DNA from 3 places in the Streptomyces sp. NPDC002680 genome. Region 3 is predicted to be linked to each of the others. Evidence: riboswitches for the same ligand, from Rfam matches in the RefSeq annotation. Region 3 holds a riboswitch; each other region holds the start of a gene.
The links. A riboswitch is a leader RNA that binds a small molecule or an ion and turns the genes downstream of it on or off. The one in region 3 is predicted to bind thiamine pyrophosphate.
Positions count from the first base shown of each region.

Region 1 (7,108 bases), on a different contig from region 3:
GACCCCGACTCCGACCCCGCCGGCATCGGAGACCCCGGAGCCGTCCGAGCCCGCGACGCCGACCCCGTCGGCCTCCGAGCCCGAGGAGTCGGCCACCCCGACCCCGTCGGCCGACGAGAGCACCCCGGGTGCCCCCGCGAGCAGCGTTCCGACGCCTGCGGGCGGCAGCTCCAACCTCGCCGAGACCGGCGCCAGCTCGAACACCGGTGTGATCGCCGGTATCGCGGCTGCCCTGGTCGCCGTCGGCGGCGGCGCCGTCTTCTTCGGCATGCGCCGTCGTGGAGCGTCCAGCAACCGCTGACGTCCCGCAAGCGGTATCCGGTTGTACGTACGTTGTGGCCCGCCCCTCGTCAGGGAGGCGGGCCACTCCGCTGTCAGCCGAAGGTGGCCCTCTCCAGCCAGAAGTCCAGCAGCTCCCGCTCTCCGAGAACCTCCAACTCCGGGCTGTCCAGCGGAAGTCGCCGATAAAAGGCGAGCAGGACGCCCGTGAGGGGCCCGCGCAGAGCGACCGTCGCCTTCTCATGCCCGCGACGCCACACAACACCACCTTCGGTGAGCTCGACGAGCCACTCGGCGTTCAACTCCGGTGCGGTGTCCGTGGCATGGAGATGAATACTTCGCCCCACCCCCCTCAACTCCCGCGCCGCGTCGTGCGGATCGGTCCGCTGCACGAACTCGACGATCTGCAGCCACTCGTCGATCGCGTCGGCGGCGATGTCTTCCGCGACCTCGTACGGCAGCCCGGCGGCGAGGGTCGCGTCCGCGCGGTGGACGGTGATCTCGTGGGCCATCCGCCGCGCCCAGAACCCCGAGTTGTGGATCCCGGCCCAGGCCCACACCTTGACGTCCGGCCCGGCCTCACGCAAGGCCCCGACAACCAACTCCCCGGTCTCGGCAAGCCAGGAGTCCAACGCACCGGCATCGCCCCGAACCTCGGGCCCCCCACTCAGGGGCACGTGCTCCTCATCAACATTCCCCTCGGCCCGCGTACGCACCAACGTGTCCACCCACCGCAGGGCACCACCGGTGTGCCGCACCAGCTGCTCCAACGACCAGTCGGGACAGGTCGGCACGGTCACGGCCAGATCGACACCAGAGGTCACGACAGCTCTCAACTGTCCGACCTGGTGGGCGATTTCATCGCAATAGCGGGCATGTGCGAGAGTCGTCATGCCGCGAACCCTAATGCCGCACCTTCACCCCGGGCCGGGTATTTTCCGCCCGCCCGATACCTGCGGCATTCCAGCGACGGCCGACACCCTCCAGCCCGTCCGGCGCTTGAGGACGGGGGTCCACCATCCAGCCTGTCCGGCGTCTGAGGACGGGGGGCCACCCCCCCAGCCCGTCCGGCGTTTGAGGACGAGCGCGTTCAGCGCGACAAGGGGGGTCTGGGGGCGCAGCCCCCAGAAGGATGGGACGGGTAGGGGCGGCGGGGGCGAAAAACACCCCACCTCACCCAAGCACAACCGTCTCCGCCCCCTCAAAGACCACCCCCACCACATCCCCCTGCTCCGGCGCCTCCCGCAACGCACACGCAGCCTCCACCCAAGGCACATCCCCACCCACCCCCTCAGGCCGAAGCCGCACAGCCACATGCGTCCCCCGAAAGGTCCGCGCAGCCACAACACACCGCAGCCCCTCATCAGCAGCCACCAACCGCACCCCACCAGGCCGCACAAGCACCATCCGCACCCCCTGAAGCGCCCCCTCAGGCACCGGCACCTTCCCCCAGACCGTATCCGCGACCTGCCCACTCACCGTCCCCTCAACAACATTGTCGAACCCGAGAAACCGCGCCACGAACTCGTCAACAGGCCGCTGCCACACCTCAAGAGGCGTACCGGACTGAGCGATCCGCCCCTCCCGCATCACCACCACCCGGTCGGCAAGAGCGAAGGCCTCCCCCTGGTCATGGGTGACCGCGAGCACGGTGGTCCCCAACCGCCCAAACAGCTCCCGGAGTTCGACAACGAGCCGCTCACGCAACGAGCGGTCCAACTGCCCCAGCGGTTCGTCGAGCATCAGCAACCGAGGCCGAGGCGCAAGAGCCCGGGCAAGAGCGACCCGCTGCTGCTCCCCACCGGACAACGAGGCAACAGCCCGCCCCGCAGCCCCCGGCAACCCAACCAGCTCCAACAACTCACGCACCCGCAAGCCCTGTTGATCCTTGGACACGTGATGCATACGCAACCCGAACCCGACATTGCCACCGACATCCCGCTGCGGGAACAGCTGATGATCCTGGAACATCAGCCCGACCTCCCGCTTGTGCGCGGGCACCCCGGCGAGATCCCGCCCGTCGAGCAACACCCGCCCCGCGTCCAGCGGCTGAAGCCCGGCAACCGCCCGCAGCAACGTCGACTTCCCGCTGCCGCTGGGCCCGAGCACACACACGATCTCGTGCTCGGCGACATCGAGACCGACCCCGTCCAACACGGCCCGCGCCCCGAACCGCACCGTCGCCCCTTCAAGACTGAGCATGGTCATGGTCAGAACTCCCCCGTCCGGTCGGTCCGCAGCCGCTCCAGCACGAGCAGGGCCACCGCGCACACCACCATCAAGATCGTCGAAAGGGCCATCGCCTGGCCGTAGTTGAGGTCACCCGGGCGGCCCAGCAGCCGGGCCACGGCGACCGGCAGGGTCGGATTGTCGGGCCGCGCGATGAACACGGTCGCGCCGAACTCGCCCAGCGACACCGCGAACGCAAACCCGGCCGCGACCAGCAACGCCCGCCGCACGATCGGCAGATCCACCTCGCGCCAGACCCGCCAGGGCGAGGCCCCGAGCACGGCCGCCGCCTCCCTGAGCCGCCCGTCCACGGCCCGCAGCACCGGCAGCATGGTCCGCACCACGAACGGCACCCCGACCAGCGCCTGGGCGAGCGGTACGAGGATCCAGCTGCTGCGCAGATCGAGCGGCGGCTCGTCGAGAGCGATGAGGAACCCGAACCCGACGGTCACCGCCGACACCCCGAGCGGCAGCATCAACAGCGCGTCGAACCCCCGTACGAGCCGCCCGGCATCGCGCCGGGTGAGCGCCACGGCGGCCAGCGACCCGACGGCGACGGCGATACCGGTGGCGGCGAGGGCGTACTGGAGCGAGTTCCCGATGGCATCGATCGGCGCGACGAGAAAGATCCCGGAGTCGTCACTGGTGAGGGCCTTGTAGTAACCAACCCCCGGCCCGCCGGCCGTATCGAACGACCGCTGCACCAGAACACCGAGCGGCAGCACGAGCAGCAGGGCGATACTCACCAGCACCCCACCCAGCAGCGCCCACTGCCCCCGCCCACGCGGCCGACGCGAGGTGGTCTCCGGCGCCACGAGCCGCAGCACGCTCTCCCGCCGCCGTACCGTCCGGGCGTGCACGGCCAGGACCGCACCCACCGCCACGAACTGCACGATGGTCAGCACGGCGGCCGTACCGAGGTCGAAGATCTCCGAAGTCTGCCGGTAGATCTCCACTTCGAGGGTGGCGAAGGTCGGCCCGCCGAGGATCTGCACCACCCCGAACGAGGTGAAGGTGAAGAGGAAGACCATGAGCGCGGCGGCGGCGACGGCGGGCGCGAGGGCGGGCAGGGTGACCTGCCGCCAGGCCGCGAACCGCGAGGCACCGAGCACCCGCGCGGCCTCCTCCTGGCGCGGGTCGAGCTGCGCCCAGAGCCCGCCGACGGTCCGCACCACGACGGCGTAGTTGAAGAAGACGTGCGCGAGCAGGATCGCCCACACGGTGGTGTCCAGCCGTACGCCCCACAGCTCGTCCAGCAGCCCGCCGCGCCCGACCAGCGCCAGGAACGCCGTACCGACGACCACGGTCGGCAGCACGAACGGCACGGTCACCACGGCCCGCAGAATCTGCTTGCCCCTGAAATCGAAGCGTGCGAAGACATACGCGCCGGGGAACGCGATCAGCAGCGTGAGCGCGGTGGACGCGAGCGCCTGCCAGGCCGTGAACCAGAGGACGTGCCGGATCCCGGAGTCCGCCAGCACGTCCCCGATCTGCCCGAACCGCCAGACCCCGTCGACGTGCAGACCGCGCGCGACGATGGCGGCGACGGGATATGCGAAGAAGAGCGCGAAGAAAACGACGGGCAGCGCGAGCAGGGCACCGCGCAGAACGGCACCCTTCGCGCGCCCGACCGCCGGGCTTGCTTCCAGACCTGCTCCCGGGGCTACTTCAGTACGAGAGATGTCCACGACTTGACCCACTGGTCACGGTGTTCGGCGATCTTCGCGGGGGCCATGGTCTCGGGGTCCTTGGCCTGCGGCCCGTACTCGGTGAACTCGGCGGGCACCTGGGCGCCCTCCCGCACCGGGTACACGAACATGTTGAGCGGCATGTCCTCCTGGAAGGTCTTGCCGACGAGGAAGTCGAGCAGCGCCTTGCCCCCGGTGGCGTTCTTGGCGTTGCTCAGCAGCCCGGCGTACTCGACCTGCCGGAAGCAGGTGCCGGTCGCGACCCCGGTCGGGGCGGTGGCCGGCTTCGGGTCGGCGAAGATCACCTCGGCGGGCGGCGAGGAGGCGTACGAGACGACGAGCGGCCGGTCGCCCTTGGCCTTCTTGCCGCCGGCCGACCCGGAGAACTCCTCGTTGTAGGCCTGCTCCCACCCGTCGACGACCTTGACGCCGTTGGCCTGGAGCTTCTTCCAGTAGCCGGTCCAGCCGTCGTCGCCGTACTTGGCGGCGCTGCCGAGCAGGAAGCCGAGCCCCGGCGAGGAGGTGGAGGCGTTCTCGGTGACGAGGAGATCCTTGTAGGCGGGCTTGATCAAATCGTCGAAGGACTCGGGCGGGGTCAGCTTGTGCTCGCTGAACCAGGCCTTGTCGTAGTTGACGCAGATGTCCCCGGTGTCGATCGGCGTGACCCGGTGCCTGTCCTCGTCGGCCCGGTACGCGGGCAGGATCGCGTCGGCGTCCTTCACCTCGTACGACTGGAAGAGCCCGTTGTCGAGCGCGCGGGAGAGCAGGGTGTTGTCGACGCCGAAGAAGACATCGCCCTGCGGGTTGTCCTTGGTCAGGATCGCCTTGTTGACGGCCTGCCCGGCGTCGCCGTCCTTGAGGACCTTGACGGTGTACCCGGACTGCTTCTCAAAGGCGGCGAGAACGTCCTTCGACACGGCCCACGAGTCATGGCTGACGAGGGTGACGGTCTTGGACTCCGCCGCCGATCCACTGGCGCCGTCCTCGGACCCGCACGCGGCGAGCGTGACGAGCCCGAGTCCGACGGCCACGGCCGTGACCATGACCTGCTTGGTGGTGCTCACTGGATTCTTCCTCCTGGGATGACCAGGAAGAGACGCGGCCCTGCCCGGGGCCTCATGGAGGGTTCCCGGGCAGGGCGCAACAGCAAGAGTGATGACCGAACTTCCTACCCAGAATGACCTGGGCGAGGTTCAGAGGGTCTGCGGCCCACCAATGTGATCTGGCTGCCGCACTCTCAGCGCTGTGGCGCTCCCCTGTCGGAATATGAAGATATGTAGGTACGACGTAAGACTACCGCTCAGTGGCCGCGAGCTGGCCGCACGCCCCGTCGATCTCCTGCCCCCGGGTGTCCCGAACGGTCACGGGCACGCCGTGGGCGGCGATCGCCTCGACGAACGCCTTCTCGTCCTCGGGCCGCGAAGCGGTCCACTTGGACCCCGGAGTCGGGTTCAGCGGGATCAGGTTGACATGCACGGGCTTGCCCCGGAGCAGCCGCCCGAGGCGGTCACCGCGCCAGGCCTGGTCGTTGATGTCCCGGATCAGCGCGTACTCGATGGACAGCCGGCGCCCCGACTTGGCCGCGTACTCCCACCCGGCGTCGAGGACTTCCCGTACCTTCCACCGCGTGTTGACGGGTACGAGGGTGTCGCGCAGCTCGTCGTCGGGGGCGTGCAGGGAGATGGCGAGCCGGCACTTGAAGCCCTCGTCGGAGAACCGGTTGATGGCCGGCACCAGCCCGACGGTCGAGACGGTGATCCCCCGCTGCGACAGCCCGAGCCCGTCCGGCTCGGGATCGGTCAGCGCACGGATGGCACCGACGACCCGCTTGTAGTTGGCGAGGGGCTCGCCCATGCCCATGAACACGATGTTGGAGAGCCGCGCGGGCCCGCCGGGAATCTCCCCGTCCCGCAGCGCACGCATCCCATCCACGATCTGGTGCACGATCTCGGCGGTGGACAGATTCCGGTCAAGACCGGCCTGCCCGGTCGCGCAGAACGGGCAGTTCATCCCGCACCCCGCCTGCGAGCTGATGCACATGGTCACCCGGTCCGGGTACCGCATGAGCACCGACTCGACGAGCGTCCCGTCGACCATCCGCCACAAGGTCTTGCGGGTGGTCTCCTGGTCGGTCGACAGATGGCGGACGACCGTCATCAGCTCCGGAAGCAGCGCCTCCTGGAGCTTGGTGCGCGAGGCGGCCGGGATGTCCGTCCACTCGGCCGGGTCGTGCGCGAACCGCGCGAAGTAGTGCTGCGAGAGCTGCTTGGCACGAAACGGCTTCTCACCGATCGCGGCAACGGCCTCTTTACGCTCGGCGGGCGTGAGATCGGCAAGATGCCGCGGCGGCTTCTGGGCTCCGCGCGGGGCGACGAATGTGAGTTCTCCGGGCTTAGGCATGGCTGTACCAGTGTCGCAGACATCCGGACAGCCCCTCGCCGCCCTGTGGACAACCTCCGAACCACGCACAAAAGGCCAGCTCAGCAGGCCTGCCACGCCCTCACCGCGACGCCGAGGCCATCGCCCCCCGCAGCTCCGCCACCTCTCGCTCCAGCTCGCGGTAGTGGTCGCTGACCTTGCGTCGGGCTGTCGGGATGACGTGGCCCCCGTCCAGTTCGGCCAGTCGGACGGCCAGGGCGGTGAGGGCCGTCTGCCAGGCGTGCCAGCCGTCGGCGCCCTCGGCGGCCGCCAGCTCCTCCTGGGCGGCACGCAGGGCCTCGTGGGCCCCCTCGCGCAGCGGGACCAGGTCGGCGCGCAGCCGTTCGGTGCGTTCGCGGAGGTAGGCCAGGGACTCGCCGACCCCGGAGAACGTCTCCCCCAGCTCGGTCATCGACCCGGTGTGCTCCCCGAGCGCCGCCAGCCAGGGAGCGGCCACCTCGACGCCGTGCTCGGCCGCCTCGACGGTTGCCGTA
Region 1 covers NZ_JBIAQP010000014.1:177,059-184,166, reverse strand. Annotated here, with positions in the region: gene ACFYXF_RS33490 (LAETG motif-containing sortase-dependent surface protein) at 1-301, shown strand, start outside; gene ACFYXF_RS33485 (maleylpyruvate isomerase family mycothiol-dependent enzyme) at 375-1,172, opposite strand; gene ACFYXF_RS33480 (ABC transporter ATP-binding protein) at 1,453-2,487, opposite strand; gene ACFYXF_RS33475 (ABC transporter permease) at 2,490-4,196, opposite strand; gene ACFYXF_RS33470 (thiamine ABC transporter substrate binding subunit) at 4,172-5,239, opposite strand; TPP riboswitch at 5,344-5,464, opposite strand; gene rlmN (23S rRNA (adenine(2503)-C(2))-methyltransferase RlmN) at 5,490-6,596, opposite strand; gene ACFYXF_RS33460 (hypothetical protein) at 6,697-7,108, opposite strand, start outside.
Region 1: linked by a shared signal. The riboswitch ahead of ACFYXF_RS33470 (thiamine ABC transporter substrate binding subunit) and the one ahead of thiO (glycine oxidase ThiO) in region 3 are both predicted to bind thiamine pyrophosphate.

Region 2 (7,108 bases), on a different contig from region 3:
ATCTGAAAACTCACTCCTTGTGATTCACCGTGTACTTTCAGCAAGATGCGAGCAGTATCAGAGCGATGATTCCAGGCCAGTTCACGGCAAGTGACGGGGTAGGCGATGCGCGAGTCGGTGCAGGCAGAAGTCATGATGAGCTTTCTTGTCTCGGAGGAGCTCTCCTTCCGCATTCCGGTGGAGCTGCGCTACGAGACCTGTGATCCCTATGCCGTCCGGCTGACCTTCCATTTGCCTGGCGACGCCCCTGTGACCTGGGCCTTCGGGCGCGAGCTGCTGATCGACGGCGTGGGTCGGCCGTGCGGGGACGGAGATGTGCGGATCTCGCCCGCCGACGCGGATGTCCTGGGCGAGGTGCTGATCCGGCTTCAGGTCGGCGGCGACCAGGCGCTGTTCCGCTCCGGGGCGGCGCCGCTGGTGGCGTTCCTCGACCGCACGGACAAGCTGGTGCCGCTGGGGCAGGAGCGTTCCCTCGCCGACTTCGACGCCCACCTCGACGAGGCGCTGGTCCGCATCCTGGCGGAGGAACAGAGCGCCGGCTGAACGGATCGGCGGCGGAGTTCCCGGCGGTGACGTAACGCTTCTCCTCCTCGGCCGGAGGAGAAGCGTGCCCAGTCGCGCCTCGCTCAGTGCTTGCGGCGACGGCCCTTCCCCGCGCGGGCCGGGGCCGACTGGGCCGCCGCCCCTGCTCCCGCTCCCGTGCCTGCTCCCGCCGGAGTCGCGGGCCCGGCCCCCGCTGTCGCTCCCGCGGCCAGAGGTGCCGTGCCCGGGCGGTCGGCGGAGACCATCAGGGCCGCCAGGAGCGTGGTCACCGGCACGGACGCGACCAGGCCGATCGAGCCCACCAGGGTCCGTACGATCTCCTCCGCGACGAGTTCGCTGTTGGCGACCGTCCCGACGCTGCTCTGCGCGATCGAGAAGAGCAGCAGCAGCGGCAGCGCGGCGCCCGCGTAGGCGAGTACGAGGGTGTTGACGACGGACGCGATGTGGTCGCGGCCGATGCGGATGCCTGCGCGATACAGCCCACGCCACCCCATTGTCGGATTGGCCGCGTGGAGCTCCCAGACCGCCGATGTCTGCGTCACCGTCACATCGTCGAGGACACCGAGCGAACCGATGATGACGCCCGCGAGCAGTAGGCCGCTCATGTCGATGGACGGATACAGGCCATGGATCAGGCCCGTGTTGTCGTCTGTGTTGCCGGTGAGCGCGGCCCAGTCGATGAACCCCGAGCCGAGGACGCCGATCAGCACCAGTGAGATCAGGGTGCCGAGCACCGCCACGGACGTACGGGCCGAGAGGCCGTGGCACATGTAGAGCGCGATCAGCATGATGGCACTGGCGCCGATGACCGCCACGACCAGCGGATTCGAGCCCTGGAGGATCGCCGGCAGGATGAAGAAGGTCAGCACCATGAAGCTGACCGCCAGTGCGACCAGCGCCATCACACCGCGCATACGGCCGACGACCACGACGGCGAGCGCGAAGATGCCGGCCAGCAGGGCCATGGGGAGCCTGCGGTTCACATCGGTGACCGAGTACTGAAGGTCCCTCGGCGCGGAGGGCTCGTAGGCGACCACGACCTTCTCGCCCTGGTGCAACTGCCGTGACTGGTCCGGCTGGACGATCTCCGTGAACGTACGGCCCTTGTCGTCACCGGTGTCGACCCGGATCGTCGCCCTCTTGCAGTCACCGGTCGCCTGCTGCTGGGCGGAGGAGCCCTCGGCGGTGGATGTGTCGCCGGTCGGGGTGTCCCCCGAGGCGTTGACGGACTTGCAGTCCACCGCGACGACCTTGGTGACCGTCGCCTCCTGGGTCTGCCGGTCGAATCCGACGCCGGTGCGCTCGTGCGCCGGAGCGCCCCCGGGCCACAGCACCGCGAGCCCGACCACGACCGCCGCGGCGAAGGGGATCAGGATCGCGCCGATGATCTTCCGCAGATGGATGGAGACAGGGGCGGCCGGGCCATGGCTGTGACTGTGGCCGTGCGACGAACCGTGATTGTCGTCGGGCCCGTGGGAGTCGTCGGACCCGGGTCCGTGCCCGCCCTCGTGCTCGCCACCCGGTCCGGCTCCGTGCCCAGCACCTCGTCCAGGGCCATGGCCACCACCGGAGTTGCCGCCAGGTCCGCCACTGTGGCCGTCACCGGGGCCATGCCCGTGCCCATGGTCTGCGCCGTGATCGTGCCCACCGCCTGCCCCGGGGCCAGGACCTCGCCCGCCACCGGACATGGGAAGGGGGCCGAACTGACCGGTCCCGGGCCCTTCGGCTCCGTACCCGGGACCTGGGCCTTGGCCGCCCGGGCCCGTACGGCTGCCTTGACCCGCCCCCGATCCGGGCCCATAGCCGCGATCGATCCGCTGACTGGGCCCGTATCCGGGACCGCTACTCGGTCCGGTCGCTCCGCCGGTGCCGCCGCCCGTTCCGGCTCTGGTTCCGGGCGCACCACCGGAGCCGCCGGGGCCGTCGCCCAGCCGGAACCTGCGCTGCGGGCCGGTGTCGTCGCCATTTCCGCTGCCCGGCCCGGAGGCGCGCCCGGCACCGCTTCCGCGCGGTGGCTCGGAGGGCGGGTACGGGGGTCCTTGCGTCGTGGTCACCGCCCGATCATCGCAAGAACGGCAGGGGCCCTCTGTTCACCTCGCCCAAATTGACGCTAGCGTGGAGGCACCTTTGCACACGCGGGAGCTCGGAGCACCGGGCTGAGAGGGCGCTGACCTCCGTCTTTGCGATGTTTCACGTGGAACATGTGGAACGAGTGATGTTTCACATGAAACATCGGCAGACGGAATCCGCTGCGTCGACCGCTGAACCTGTTACCGGGTAATGCCGGCGTAGGGAGTAGGTCTCATGACCATCAAGGACGCACGCACGCCTGCCTCCAGCCAGGACGAACAGCCCCTTCAGGGCGAACCGTCCCAGGAGGCCCGGAAGTCCATCGGCTGGCACAAGGGATATGTCGGCGGCTCGCGCCCCGATCTGCGGGTGCCGGTCCGTCAGGTGCACCTCACCAATGGGAAGTCGGTCACGCTGTACGACACCTCGGGCCCGTACACCGACCCGCTGGTCGACACCGACGTCCGCAGGGGGCTGGCCCCGCTGCGCGACAACTGGATCATCGCCCGTGGCGACACTGAGGAGTACGCGGGCCGTCCCGTCCGTCCGGAGGACGACGGGATCAAGCACACCTCGCCGCGCGGCGGGCTCAGGAACCTCGACGCGGTGTTCCCGGGACGGCCCCGGCAGCCGCGCCGGAGCCGGACCGGACAGGCGGTGACGCAACTCGCGTACGCCCGCCGCGGGGAGATCACGCCCGAGATGGAGTTCGTGGCCGTCCGGGAGCACGTGGACCCCGAGGTCGTCCGCGAGGAGATCGCCGCCGGGCGGGCCGTACTGCCCGCCAACGTCAACCACCCGGAGATCGAGCCGATGATCATCGGCAAGCGGTTCCTGGTGAAGGTCAACGCCAATATCGGCAACTCCGCGGTCACCTCCTCCATCGAGGAGGAGGTCGAGAAGATGACCTGGGCGACGCGCTGGGGCGCCGACACCGTCATGGACCTGTCCACCGGCCGCAATATCCACACCACCCGTGAATGGGTGCTGCGCAACTCCCCCGTCCCCATCGGCACCGTGCCGCTCTACCAGGCGCTGGAGAAGGTGGACGGCAGGGCCGAGGAGCTGACCTGGGAGATCTACAAGGACACGGTCGTCGAACAGGCCGAGCAGGGCGTCGACTACATGACGGTGCACGCGGGCGTCCGCCTGGCGTACGTACCGCTCACCGCGAACCGCAAGACCGGCATCGTCTCGCGCGGTGGTTCGATCATGGCGGCGTGGTGCCTGGCGCACCACAAGGAGTCGTTCCTGTACACGAACTTCGAAGAACTGTGCGAGATCCTCGCCGCGTACGACGTCACCTACTCGCTCGGCGACGGCCTGCGGCCCGGCTCGATCGCGGACGCCAACGACCAGGCACAGTTCGCGGAGTTGCGGACGCTCGGGGAACTCAACACAATCGCGAAGCGTTTCCATGTACAGACGATGATCGAAGGCCCGGGACACGTCCCGATGCACAAGATCAAGGAGAACATCGACCTTCAGCAGGAGATCTGTGATGAAGCTCCGTTCTATACGCTCGGCCCGCTGACGACGGACGTCGCGCCTGCGTACGACCACATCACTTCCGGCATCGGTGCCGCGATGATCGCCTGGTGGGGCACGGCCATGCTCTGCTATGTCACGCCCAAGGAGCACTTGGGCCTGCCCAATCGTGACGACGTCAAGACCGGCGTCATCACCTACAAGATCGCCGCCCACGCAGCCGACCTCGCCAAGGGGCACCCAGGTGCGCAGGAATGGGATGACGCGCTCTCCGACGCCCGCTTCGAGTTCCGGTGGGAGGACCAGTTCAACCTGGCCCTCGACCCGGACACAGCACGCGAGTTCCACGACGAGACCCTGCCGGCCGAACCCGCCAAGACAGCCCACTTCTGCTCTATGTGCGGGCCGAAGTTCTGCTCGATGAAGATCTCCCACGACATCCGCCGGGAGCACGGCAGCACACCGGTCGAGATCGAGCAGGGCATGGCACAGAAGTCGAAGGAGTTCGCGGCCGCGGGCAACCGGGTCTATCTGCCGATCGCGGACTGACAGCGACAGAGGGGCTGTGCGGAAGCCCAGGTGGTCAGGCGGCTGAGACAGCCGCCCGCTCCACCTGAGTCCTGCGTGCGGACCACCGGTCGGTCACTCCGGCGGGTGGTCCGGGCCTCCGAAGTCCGGGCTGGTGAAGTCCGGGCTCGAGAAGCTGGGGCGGTGGCTCGTCGTCGGGCCACCTTCGGGGCTGGTGAAGCCGGGCCGGTTGTAGCCGAGGTTCGGCATGCGGCCGGTGGTGGGTTCCGGGGCCGGTTTGCGGTGCATGGCCGTCGTACCGGGGTCGGCGAGGGCCTCGCGGAGGAACGGCAGGATGCCGCGCTCCAGCAGGGCCTCGCGCCAGGCCTCCCTGGCCTGCGCCACCTCCCCGGTCAGTTCGCCGTACGCCCCGGCCTCCTCCTGGTCCGGGCTGTTGCGCAGGGCGGTGAGCAGCAGGCCGACCGCGGCGACGAGGATCGCTGCCGCGGTCACCGCACCGAACACCCATCCGGTGGTGAGCATGGTCTTGGCGAACGCCGGCTCGGGGTCGAGCATCTTGAGGATGTAGCCCACGAGCAGGAAGATCGCTGCGGCCGTGCCGGCGAGGACGGGAGCCAGGACCGCGACGACGGCGACGGCGCCCGCCCCGGCGGTCTCGGCGGCGACCTCGCCCATGCCGGTGGCGAACCCCATGGCGCCCGGCTCGGTGGAGCCGGATCCGCGGACGGACGACGGGTTGGACGGCGCCGGGTGGCGCAGTTCGTCGCGGACCTTCACGTAGTGCTGGTATTCGGCCGCCGCGGCGACCGTGATGAGTGCCGTGGCGTTGAGTGCCATGGTGCGCAGTTGTTCGGGGTTCAGACGCTGACCGACGGCGGCCAGTTCCGGGCGGTGTGGGGCGGAGCGCAGCGCCTCATCGAGGATCCGCTCGTATTCCTGGCGGTCCTCGTTCAGCAGGTGCTGCGGAACGCTGTTCATGTGCATCCCCCGATGCTCCGTAGGGCTTGGGGCTCGGCATGCTGACGAGCCGTCGGGCAGAAACGGAGGGGAGCCTGCTACGGATAAGCCGATGGTAGAGCGGCGACGGCGCGCGGTGACAGGGGGTTTGAAGAAATTGCCGTGTGACTGTCCCCCGCCCGATGCGGTTCACCGCCGGGGAACGCCTGCCCCAAGAACGCCCGGATATCCGTCAGAGATCCAGCGGAAGTTCCTGGACCAGCAGTTTTCCGGCCATGGTCACGCCGCCGTCCATCGCGATGGCGAGTCCGTCGGCGTAGACGTGCGGATGTTCGATGTTCGGACCGGAGTTGTCCTCGCCGTCGTCCTCGGTGCCGACGTCGCCCACCAGATAGGGGATGGGGCTGTGGCCGTGAACGATGCGGGTGCCGCCGTACGTATCGAGAAGGGAGCGTACGGCCTCGGCACCGCCCTCGTCGCGGAAGGAGAAGCGCTTGGTGAACTTGCGGAACAGATCCCACACCTCGTCCGCGTCGTTGCGCGTGATCGTCTCGCGGACGGTGTCGTTGACCGCCTCGATCGAGTCGCCGTAGTCGAGGTAGGCGGTGGTGTCCGAGTGCACGAGCAGATGGCCGTCGACCTCCTCGATCGCGTCGAGGCGGGCCATCCACTGGAGATGGTGGTCCTGCAGCCGGTCCATGTCGGTCTTCTGGCCGCCGTTGAGCAGCCAGGCCGCCTGGAAGGTGGCCGTGCCCGCGCCCGAGTTGACGGGGGTGTCGCCGAACCGCTTCGCGCCGAGGAGCAGCAGCTCGTGGTTGCCCATGAGGGCCTTGCAGTAGCCGCCGGCCGCGGCCGCCTCGGCGGACAGCCGCATCACCAGGTCGATGACGCCGATGCCGTCCGGGCCGCGGTCGGTGAAGTCGCCGAGGAACCAGAGCCGGGCGGTGCCCGCGGACCAGTTGCACTCGCTGTCGATCAGGCCCTGTTCCTGGAGGGCGCCCACCAGTTCGTCGAGGTAGCCGTGGACGTCCCCGACGACGAACAGGGGTCCAGGGCCGTCGGCGGCCAGGTCGGCTGGGTCGACGGTCACCTGAAGCGTGTCACCGCGGTTGATGACGGGCAGGTCGCGCTGGGTCGGCGTGTACCCGTCGGGGTGCTCCTCCAGGTCCGCCAGGGTCTGCGCGCCCTCCGCGGTCTCCTGGACCTCGGTGCCGGCCGCCCCGGCGGCGCTGTCGCCGGGGGCCGTGCCGTCGGCGTACGGACCGGTCTCATGGACGTACGCGGGCACCCGGAAGTCGCGCAACGTCGCCGTCCGCGTCACCTCGGGTCCCTGACCGGCCCCCTGAGTCATCGACCCCTCCACCATCGCGCCGCATCTGCACCGCATCGGACTGCCTGGTCGCAGCGGCCCGCGGTGTCGTGGGCCCATCATAGGAATGCGGATCGCGCCATGTGATGACCCAGGGGTGGTGAATCGGCGAAGGAGCCCAGTTCATCGCGGCTTTCGCCCCGATTCGGAGGG
Region 2 covers NZ_JBIAQP010000003.1:250,173-257,280, reverse strand. Annotated here, with positions in the region: gene ACFYXF_RS10825 (IclR family transcriptional regulator C-terminal domain-containing protein) at 1-6, shown strand, start outside; gene ACFYXF_RS10820 (SsgA family sporulation/cell division regulator) at 106-543, shown strand; gene ACFYXF_RS10815 (YibE/F family protein) at 627-2,231, opposite strand; TPP riboswitch at 2,669-2,855, shown strand; gene thiC (phosphomethylpyrimidine synthase ThiC) at 2,848-4,650, shown strand; gene ACFYXF_RS10805 (hypothetical protein) at 4,744-5,613, opposite strand; gene ACFYXF_RS10800 (metallophosphoesterase) at 5,819-6,937, opposite strand.
Region 2: linked by a shared signal. The riboswitch ahead of thiC (phosphomethylpyrimidine synthase ThiC) and the one ahead of thiO (glycine oxidase ThiO) in region 3 are both predicted to bind thiamine pyrophosphate.

Region 3 (7,108 bases):
CAGAACAGCAGATCGTCCAGCTGGGCGTCCATCGCGCCGGGCCACAGTGTGATCACGCCGTTGTCGACCAGCTCCATCACGGCGATGGAGAGGGTGTCGGCGGCGAGCGCGACCCGGACGGCCGTACGGAATCCGACGCCCGCCTTCAGGACGCCGCGCAGGGTGAGCGCGTACCCGAAGAAGAAGGCGAGGACGATCGCCAGGATCAGTGTCGGTACGTTGCCCCAGCCGAAGGCCGTGCCGATGATCATGCCGAGCACCTCGCCGATGGCGCAGCCGGTGAGGCAGTGCAGGGTGGCCTGGACGGCCACGGACCAGGTAGCTGCGGGTGCGTGGTGGTGTTCGTGCTGGTGGTGTGCGTGTGTCTCGTGCTCCATGGGAACCCCCGGGTGTCACGGTCTCACGGTGTCGTGGGCCTCGTTCTCACCCACCAACCGTATACCCCCTAGGGGTATTCCCGGAGCTTCTTCAGTCGCTCCACGTCCGCCGCGTGCCCCTCTTTCCCGCCGGGCGTCTCGATGATCAGCGGTACGCCCTCGGTCGCGGGGTGGGTCATCAGCGCGCGGAACGGGTCCTCGCCGATGTGACCGGCGCCGATGTTCTCGTGCCGGTCCTTGTGGGCGCCGACGACGTCCTTGGAGTCGTTGGCGTGGATCAGCTTCAGCCGCCCCTCGCCGACCGTGTCCACGAGCAGGTCGAGGGTCTGGTGCATCCCGCTGGGCCCGGTCAGATCGTGCCCGGCCGCGAAGATGTGGCAGGTGTCGAGGCAGACGCCGAGCTTCGGATGGGCGTCGAGCGCCTCGAAGTACGGCCCGAAGTCCCAGGTGCGCGAGCAGAGGGAGGAGCCCTGCCCGGCGGTCGACTCCAGGAGGAGGAACGGGTCGTCGTCATGGGTCAGCTCGTCGAGCAGCGGCAGCAGATGCTCCCGGACCTGCTGGAGGGCCACGGACCGCTCCCGTCCGCCCGTCGCGCTCCCGGTGTGCACCACCACGCCCAGCGCGCCGATCTCCCGCCCGCGCCGCAGCGAGTGCCGCAGCGACTCCACGGACCGCTCGACGGTCGCCTCGGTGTGCGAGCCGAAGTTGATCAGGTACGGGGCATGGACGTACGCCGGGATCGAGGCCTCGGCGCAGGCCGCGCGGAACTCCTCGTCCTGGCGTGGACTGCCGACGGGCGTCGCCCAGCCGCGCGGGTTGGCGACGAAGACCTGGACGGTCTCGGCCAGGAGGTCGCGGGCGTAGGACAGGCCGACGGAGTGGAGACCGCCGGCCACGGGAACATGGCCGCCGACGGGGTTGCGGAGCTGCTTGCTGGTCACCCTGTCAGGGTGTCACGCGACGCGGCGCCTCCCGTCGGCGGATGTCACGATCCGTCGGCCTCCGGGGTCAGCGGATCGTGATGGTGATGGTCGACCCCTTGGCGGCGGTCTTGCCGCCCTTCACGGACTGCTTCTTCACGGTGTCGCCGAAGAGCCCGAGCAGCCCCCGGTCCTCGTCGACCTGGAACCCGGCCCCTTCCAGGGCCTCCTTGGCGTCGGCGACGCTGTCGCCCACGACATCCGGGACCTCGATCATCTCGGGGCCCTTGGAGATCGTGAGCGTGACCGTGTCGCCCTCGGCCGCCTCGGTGCCGCTCTCCGGTGACTGGACGGCGACCTGCCCCGCCTCGAACTCGTCCGAGGTGACGGTCCCGGTGGCGACCTCGACCTTGAGCCCGGCCTCCTCCAGCTCGGCCTGCGCGTCGGCGAGGGTCGCGCCGGTGACGTCGGCGACCTCCACCGGGCTGCCCTTGCTGACGACGAGGGCGACCGCTGAACCGGCGCGCCGCTCGGTGCCGGGATCGGGGTCGGTGCTGATCACGGAACCCCGGGGCACTTCCTCGCTGAACTCCCGGGTGACCCGGCCCGGCTCCAGCCCGGCCCGCTTCAGCTGGGCCCTGGCCTTGTCGAGGCGGTAACCGGCGAGCTGGGGCACCGGCACGGTCTCCGGCCCCAGGGAGACGGTGAGGTCCACGGAGTCGTTGTTCCGTATCCGGGCGCCGACCTCCGGGTCGGTGCTGATGACGGTGCCGCGCTCCACGGTGTCGCTGTAGGCCTCGTCGACCTTCCCGAGGTCGAGCCCGGCCTCCGCCAACCGAGCCTTGGCCTGGTCCTCGGTCTGCGCCAGCACCGCCGGGACCTGGGTGAACTGTCCGGAGTTGATGTACCAGACGCCCGCGCCCACCCCGAGGACGAGCAGCAGGGCGACGAGGATGGCGATGGGCGTACGCCGCTTCCGTGACCGCGGGGCCCGCCGGGAGGGCGGAGCGGCCTCCGGGGCGGCGACGGCACCGAGCCGACTGGTCCGGTTGACGTGCTGTCGCCGCTCGTCGACGGGGGGTTCGTCCTCGTTGACGGGCAGAGGCCGCTGTACGTTCAGGGCCCGCTGCACCGACACCGCGCGCGGGATGACGCTCGTCAGGTCCTCGGCGTTGTCGTGCCCCGAGGCGACGGCCTGCGGGGGTACGGCGTCCAGTTGCTCGGCGTCGAGCGAGCCGCGTGTCTCCAGGACCTGCGCGAGCAGCGCCACGGCGTCGTACGGGCGGATGTCGGCGTTGCGCGCGGTCGCCAGGGCGACCAGTTCGTCCAGCTCGAAGGCCAGTCCCGGGACGAGGGCCGACGGCGGCGGCACGTCCTCGTGCAGGTGCTTGTAGAGCACCAGCGCGGGGGAGTCGCCGTAGTGCGGCTGGTCGCCGGTCAGCATCTCGTAGAGGACGATGCCGCAGGCGTACACATCGACCCGGGGATCGGTGGTGCCGCTCTCGATCTGCTCGGGCGCGAGATAGGAGACGGTGCCCATGACGGCCCCGGTGGTGTTCGTCACCGTGTCCACGGCACGCACGAGCCCGAAGTCGGCGACCTTGACCCGACCGTCGTCCCCTATCAGGACGTTCTCGGGCTTCATGTCGCGGTGCACGAACCCGGCCCGGTGCGCGGCGCCGAGTGCGGCGAGCACGGGCTCCAGGATGTCGAGCGCGGCCCTCGGCTGGAGCGCGCCGCGCTCGCGCAGCACGTCACGCAGGGTGCACCCGGCGACGTACTCCATGGCGAGATAGACGTACGACCCGTCGGCGCCCTGGTCGAAGACCTGTACGACATTGGGGTGCGCGAGCCGGGCCACGGACTTCGCTTCCCGGATGAACCGCTCGACGAAGGACACGTCGGCCGCGAGCCCCGGATGCATCACCTTGAGGGCGAGCACACGGTCGAGACGGGTGTCCACGGCCCGGTAGACCGTGGCCATCCCGCCGACCGCGATCCGCGCGTCCACGCGATAGCGGCCGTCGAGCACCTGCCCGACGAGAGGGTCCTGAAGGGTCGTATCCACGCAGGTGAGTGTACGAGCCGCCGCTGACAACCCCACGGTTTCGGCCGGGAAAGCAGCGGGACTGAAGCCGACCTGTGACGCAGATCGCACGGGGCGGCCGCCGACGGCGAGGAACCCCCACAGGAGAGGTCCACTGGTTAACGGGCTGGAAACGGGTGGTGCGGGCGGGAAATCAAACGGAAGTGAAACCCCGGGTGCCTAAAAACCGGGCCGCTCAGGATCCAACCAGGCAACCCCAGCAACAGGAGACGAAGCCGAAGCAAAGTGCCGCCGAGGAATCCGCCCGGCCAGGTAGGCCAACCGCCCCGCGGATACCCCGTACCGCATCCCTTCCGCCATCAGCACAGGATCCTGCGCCCGGGTAACGGCCGACGCCAACATCACCCCCGCACACCCCAACTCCATCGCCAGAGCAACATCGGACGCGGTCCCGGCCCCCGCGTCCAGAATCACCGGCACACGCGCGTGCTCCACGATCAGCTGAAAGTTGTGCGGGTTACGAATCCCCAGCCCCGACCCAATAGGCGACCCGAGTGGCATAACAGCGGCACACCCCACGTCCTCCAACTTACGAGCCAGCACAGGATCGTCGTTCGTGTACGGCAACACCGTGAACCCGTCCTCCACCAACACCTCCGCCGCGTCCAGCAACTCGACCGGATCCGGCAACAGCGTCCGCTCGTCGGCGATGACCTCCAGCTTCACCACATCCGTACCGAGCGCCTCCCGCGCCAGCCGAGCCGTCAGCACGGCCTCCCCGGCGGTGAAGCACCCCGCGGTGTTGGGCAGCACCTGGATGCCGAGCCGCTCCAGCACCGACAGCACGGAGCCGTGCACCGAGGGATCGACGCGCCGCATCGCGACCGTCGTCAGCTCCGTGCCGGAGGCCACCAGCGCCCGCTCCAGCACATCGAGGCTGGGCGCACCCCCCGTACCCATGATCAGCCGGGACGTGAAGGACGTACCACCGAGGACAAAGGGATCGTCGGCCATGGTTCAGCCTCCTTGGACGGCGGTGAGGACTTCGACGCGGTCTCCCTCGGAGAGGCGGGTCGACGACCACCGCGCGCGCGGGACGACGGTTTCGTTGAGCGCGGCGGCCACTCCGGAGGGCGCCGCGGTGAGGGACTTCACCAGAACGTCGAGCGCGGTACCGGGGGAGACCTCGCGCGGCCGACCGTTGACCAGAACATTCATACGAGCTGCTCCATACGCTCCATGCGTACGCCGTCGAACCGCCGGGGAGTGAAGGCCCGCGCTTCGTCCGGCAGTTCACCGGTGACCAGCGCGTGCGCCAGCGCATCACCGGTGACCGGCGTCAGCAGCACCCCGTTCCGGTAGTGCCCCGTCGCCAGCAGCAGCCCCTCCAGCGCGGTCGGGCCGAGCAGCGGCGCATTGTCCGGGGATCCGGGACGCAGCCCGGCCCGCGTCTCCGTCAGCGGCAACTCGGTGATCCCGGGGACGAGTTCATGGGCGTCGCGCAGCAGCTCGTACACACCCCCCGCCGTGACCGTCGTGTCCCAGCCCAGCTCCTCGCTCGTCGCCCCGACGACCAGCTCGCCGTTCTCGCGCGGCACCAGATAGACCTGGCTGCCGCGCACCACGGCCCGCACGGTACGGCTCAGGAACGGCGCGTACCGCTCCGGCACGGTCAGCCGCAGCACCTGCCCCTTCACGGGCCGTACGGACGGCAGCACGGCCTCAGGGACCCCCGCGAGCCGCCCGCTGAGGCTGCCCCCGGCCAGCACGATCGATCCGGCGGCCAGGTCGTCGCCGTCGGAGTCCGTCACCGACACGGCCCGCCCCCGCCGTACGACGAGCCGCTCGGCCCACGTCCGGCGCAGCACCACCCCGGCCCGCCCGCACGCGTCCACCAGCGCCCCGGCCAGCCGCCGGGGGTCGATCTGGTGGTCCCCGTCCACCCGCAGCCCCCCGCGCACGCCCGGCGCGAGCATCGGCTCCAGGCGCCGGCATTCGCGCCCCGAGAGCCACTCCGACTCCAGGCCCGACCGCCGTTGCAGGGCGTGCAGTTCGCGCAGTTCGGCGCGGTCGTCGGCGTCGAGCGCGACGGCGAGGGTGCCGCAGCGGCGGTAGCCGAGGTCGCGGCCGGTCAGTTCGGTCAGCTCGGCCACGAAGTCCGGATAGCGACGGGCCGACTCCAGGTTCAGCCCGAGCAGGGTCTGTTCGCCGTGGTGCAGCTCCGTGACGGCGGCCAGCATCCCGGCCGCCACCTGAGCGGCCCCGCCGCCCGGCGCGGGATCCACGACGGTCGTGGCGAGCCCGCGCTGCGCGGCCCGCCAGGCCGTCACCAGCCCGATGATCCCGCCTCCGACGACAACGACGTCCGAGGTGTGTGTACGCGACATGGGCGTCCAGCCCCTCCCTTCGCCGGCATGACCCGGATCAGGTTCGTACGGTCGGAGGCCGCCAGCCTCCCTCTCAGCCCGGTCCGTCCGGGCTCCCGCGAGTGCTTACGCTGGCCACCCTAGCCCGCAGCGCATCGCACACGTAAGGGAGCCTCCGCCCATGGCCCGCTCGCTCGACGGTCTCGTCCTCGCCCCGGTCGAGGACCAGGCACCGGGTCAGGTCGGCACGCGAACCCGGTTCACCTACCACGAGAAGGACGGCGAGATCTGGGCCGAGTACGCGGGCGGCGACGTCGTACGCGGCCATCTCGTGGGGACGCGGGAAGGCGACCGTCTCGACTTCCGCTACGTGCAGTTGAAGCGGGACGGGACGACGTCCTCGGGCCACTGTGTCTCCGAGGTGCTCGAACTGCCCGACGGGCGGCTGCGGTTGTCGGAGACCTGGGAGTGGGAGTCGCAGCCGGGCAGCGGAACGAGCGTGGTGGAGCAGGTCGAGCAGGCGGGTGTGGAGTAGGTCACGGGCCGCGCCCACTGACTGACAATTTGTCAGTTGTCTATGGTGACCGGGTGAGCGAGCAGACGCAGGCACAGGGCACGCGGGGCGTGCCGCAGCCGCGGCGCGTGGTCGTCGTGGGCGCGGGCATGGCCGGGGTGCAGACCGCGGTGGCCCTGCGCGAGCAGGGTTTCACCGGCACCGTCACGCTGATCGGCGCCGAACCCCATCAGCCGTACGACCGGCCGCCGCTGTCCAAGGCCGTGCTGCTCGGCAAGGCGGAGGGCTCCGCCTTCGACGTCGACTTCGAGGCCCTCGGCATCGAACTGCTGCTCGGGCGCGAGGTGCTGGGCGTCCGCCCCGGCCCACACGAGCTGGACACCGCCGACGGGCCAGTGCCGTACGACGCCCTGGTCCTCGCCACCGGCGCCGAACCGATCCGGCTGCCGGGCACCGAGGGCGTCCCCGGAGTGCATCTGCTGCGCACCCTCGACGACGCCGAACGGCTGCGGCCCGTCCTCGCGCGCCAGCACGACATCGTGGTCGTCGGGGCCGGCTGGATCGGCGCCGAGTTCGCCACCGCCGCGCGCGAGGCGGGCTGCGCGGTCACCGTCGTGGAGGCCGCCGACCGGCCGCTCGCGGGCGCCCTGCCCGCCGAGGTGGCCGCGCCGATGGCCGCCTGGTACGCCGACAGCGGTGCCTCGCTGCGCACCCACGCGCGCGTGGCCCGCGTCGAGCCCGGCGCGGTGGTGCTCGACGACGGCTCGCGGCTGCCCGCGGGTGCCGTCGTCGTCGGCATCGGGGCCCGCCCGGCCACGGACTGGCTGACGGACTCGGGTGTCGCCCTGGGCGAGCACCGGGAGGTCGTCGCCGACGACCACCTG
Region 3 covers NZ_JBIAQP010000005.1:284,496-291,603, reverse strand. Annotated here, with positions in the region: gene ACFYXF_RS16050 (DUF4396 domain-containing protein) at 1-377, opposite strand, end outside; gene ACFYXF_RS16045 (deoxyribonuclease IV) at 446-1,318, opposite strand; gene pknB (Stk1 family PASTA domain-containing Ser/Thr kinase) at 1,386-3,365, opposite strand; gene ACFYXF_RS16035 (thiazole synthase) at 3,564-4,358, opposite strand; gene thiS (sulfur carrier protein ThiS) at 4,362-4,562, opposite strand; gene thiO (glycine oxidase ThiO) at 4,559-5,731, opposite strand; TPP riboswitch at 5,729-5,840, opposite strand; gene ACFYXF_RS16020 (hypothetical protein) at 5,892-6,245, shown strand; gene ACFYXF_RS16015 (NAD(P)/FAD-dependent oxidoreductase) at 6,299-7,108, shown strand, end outside.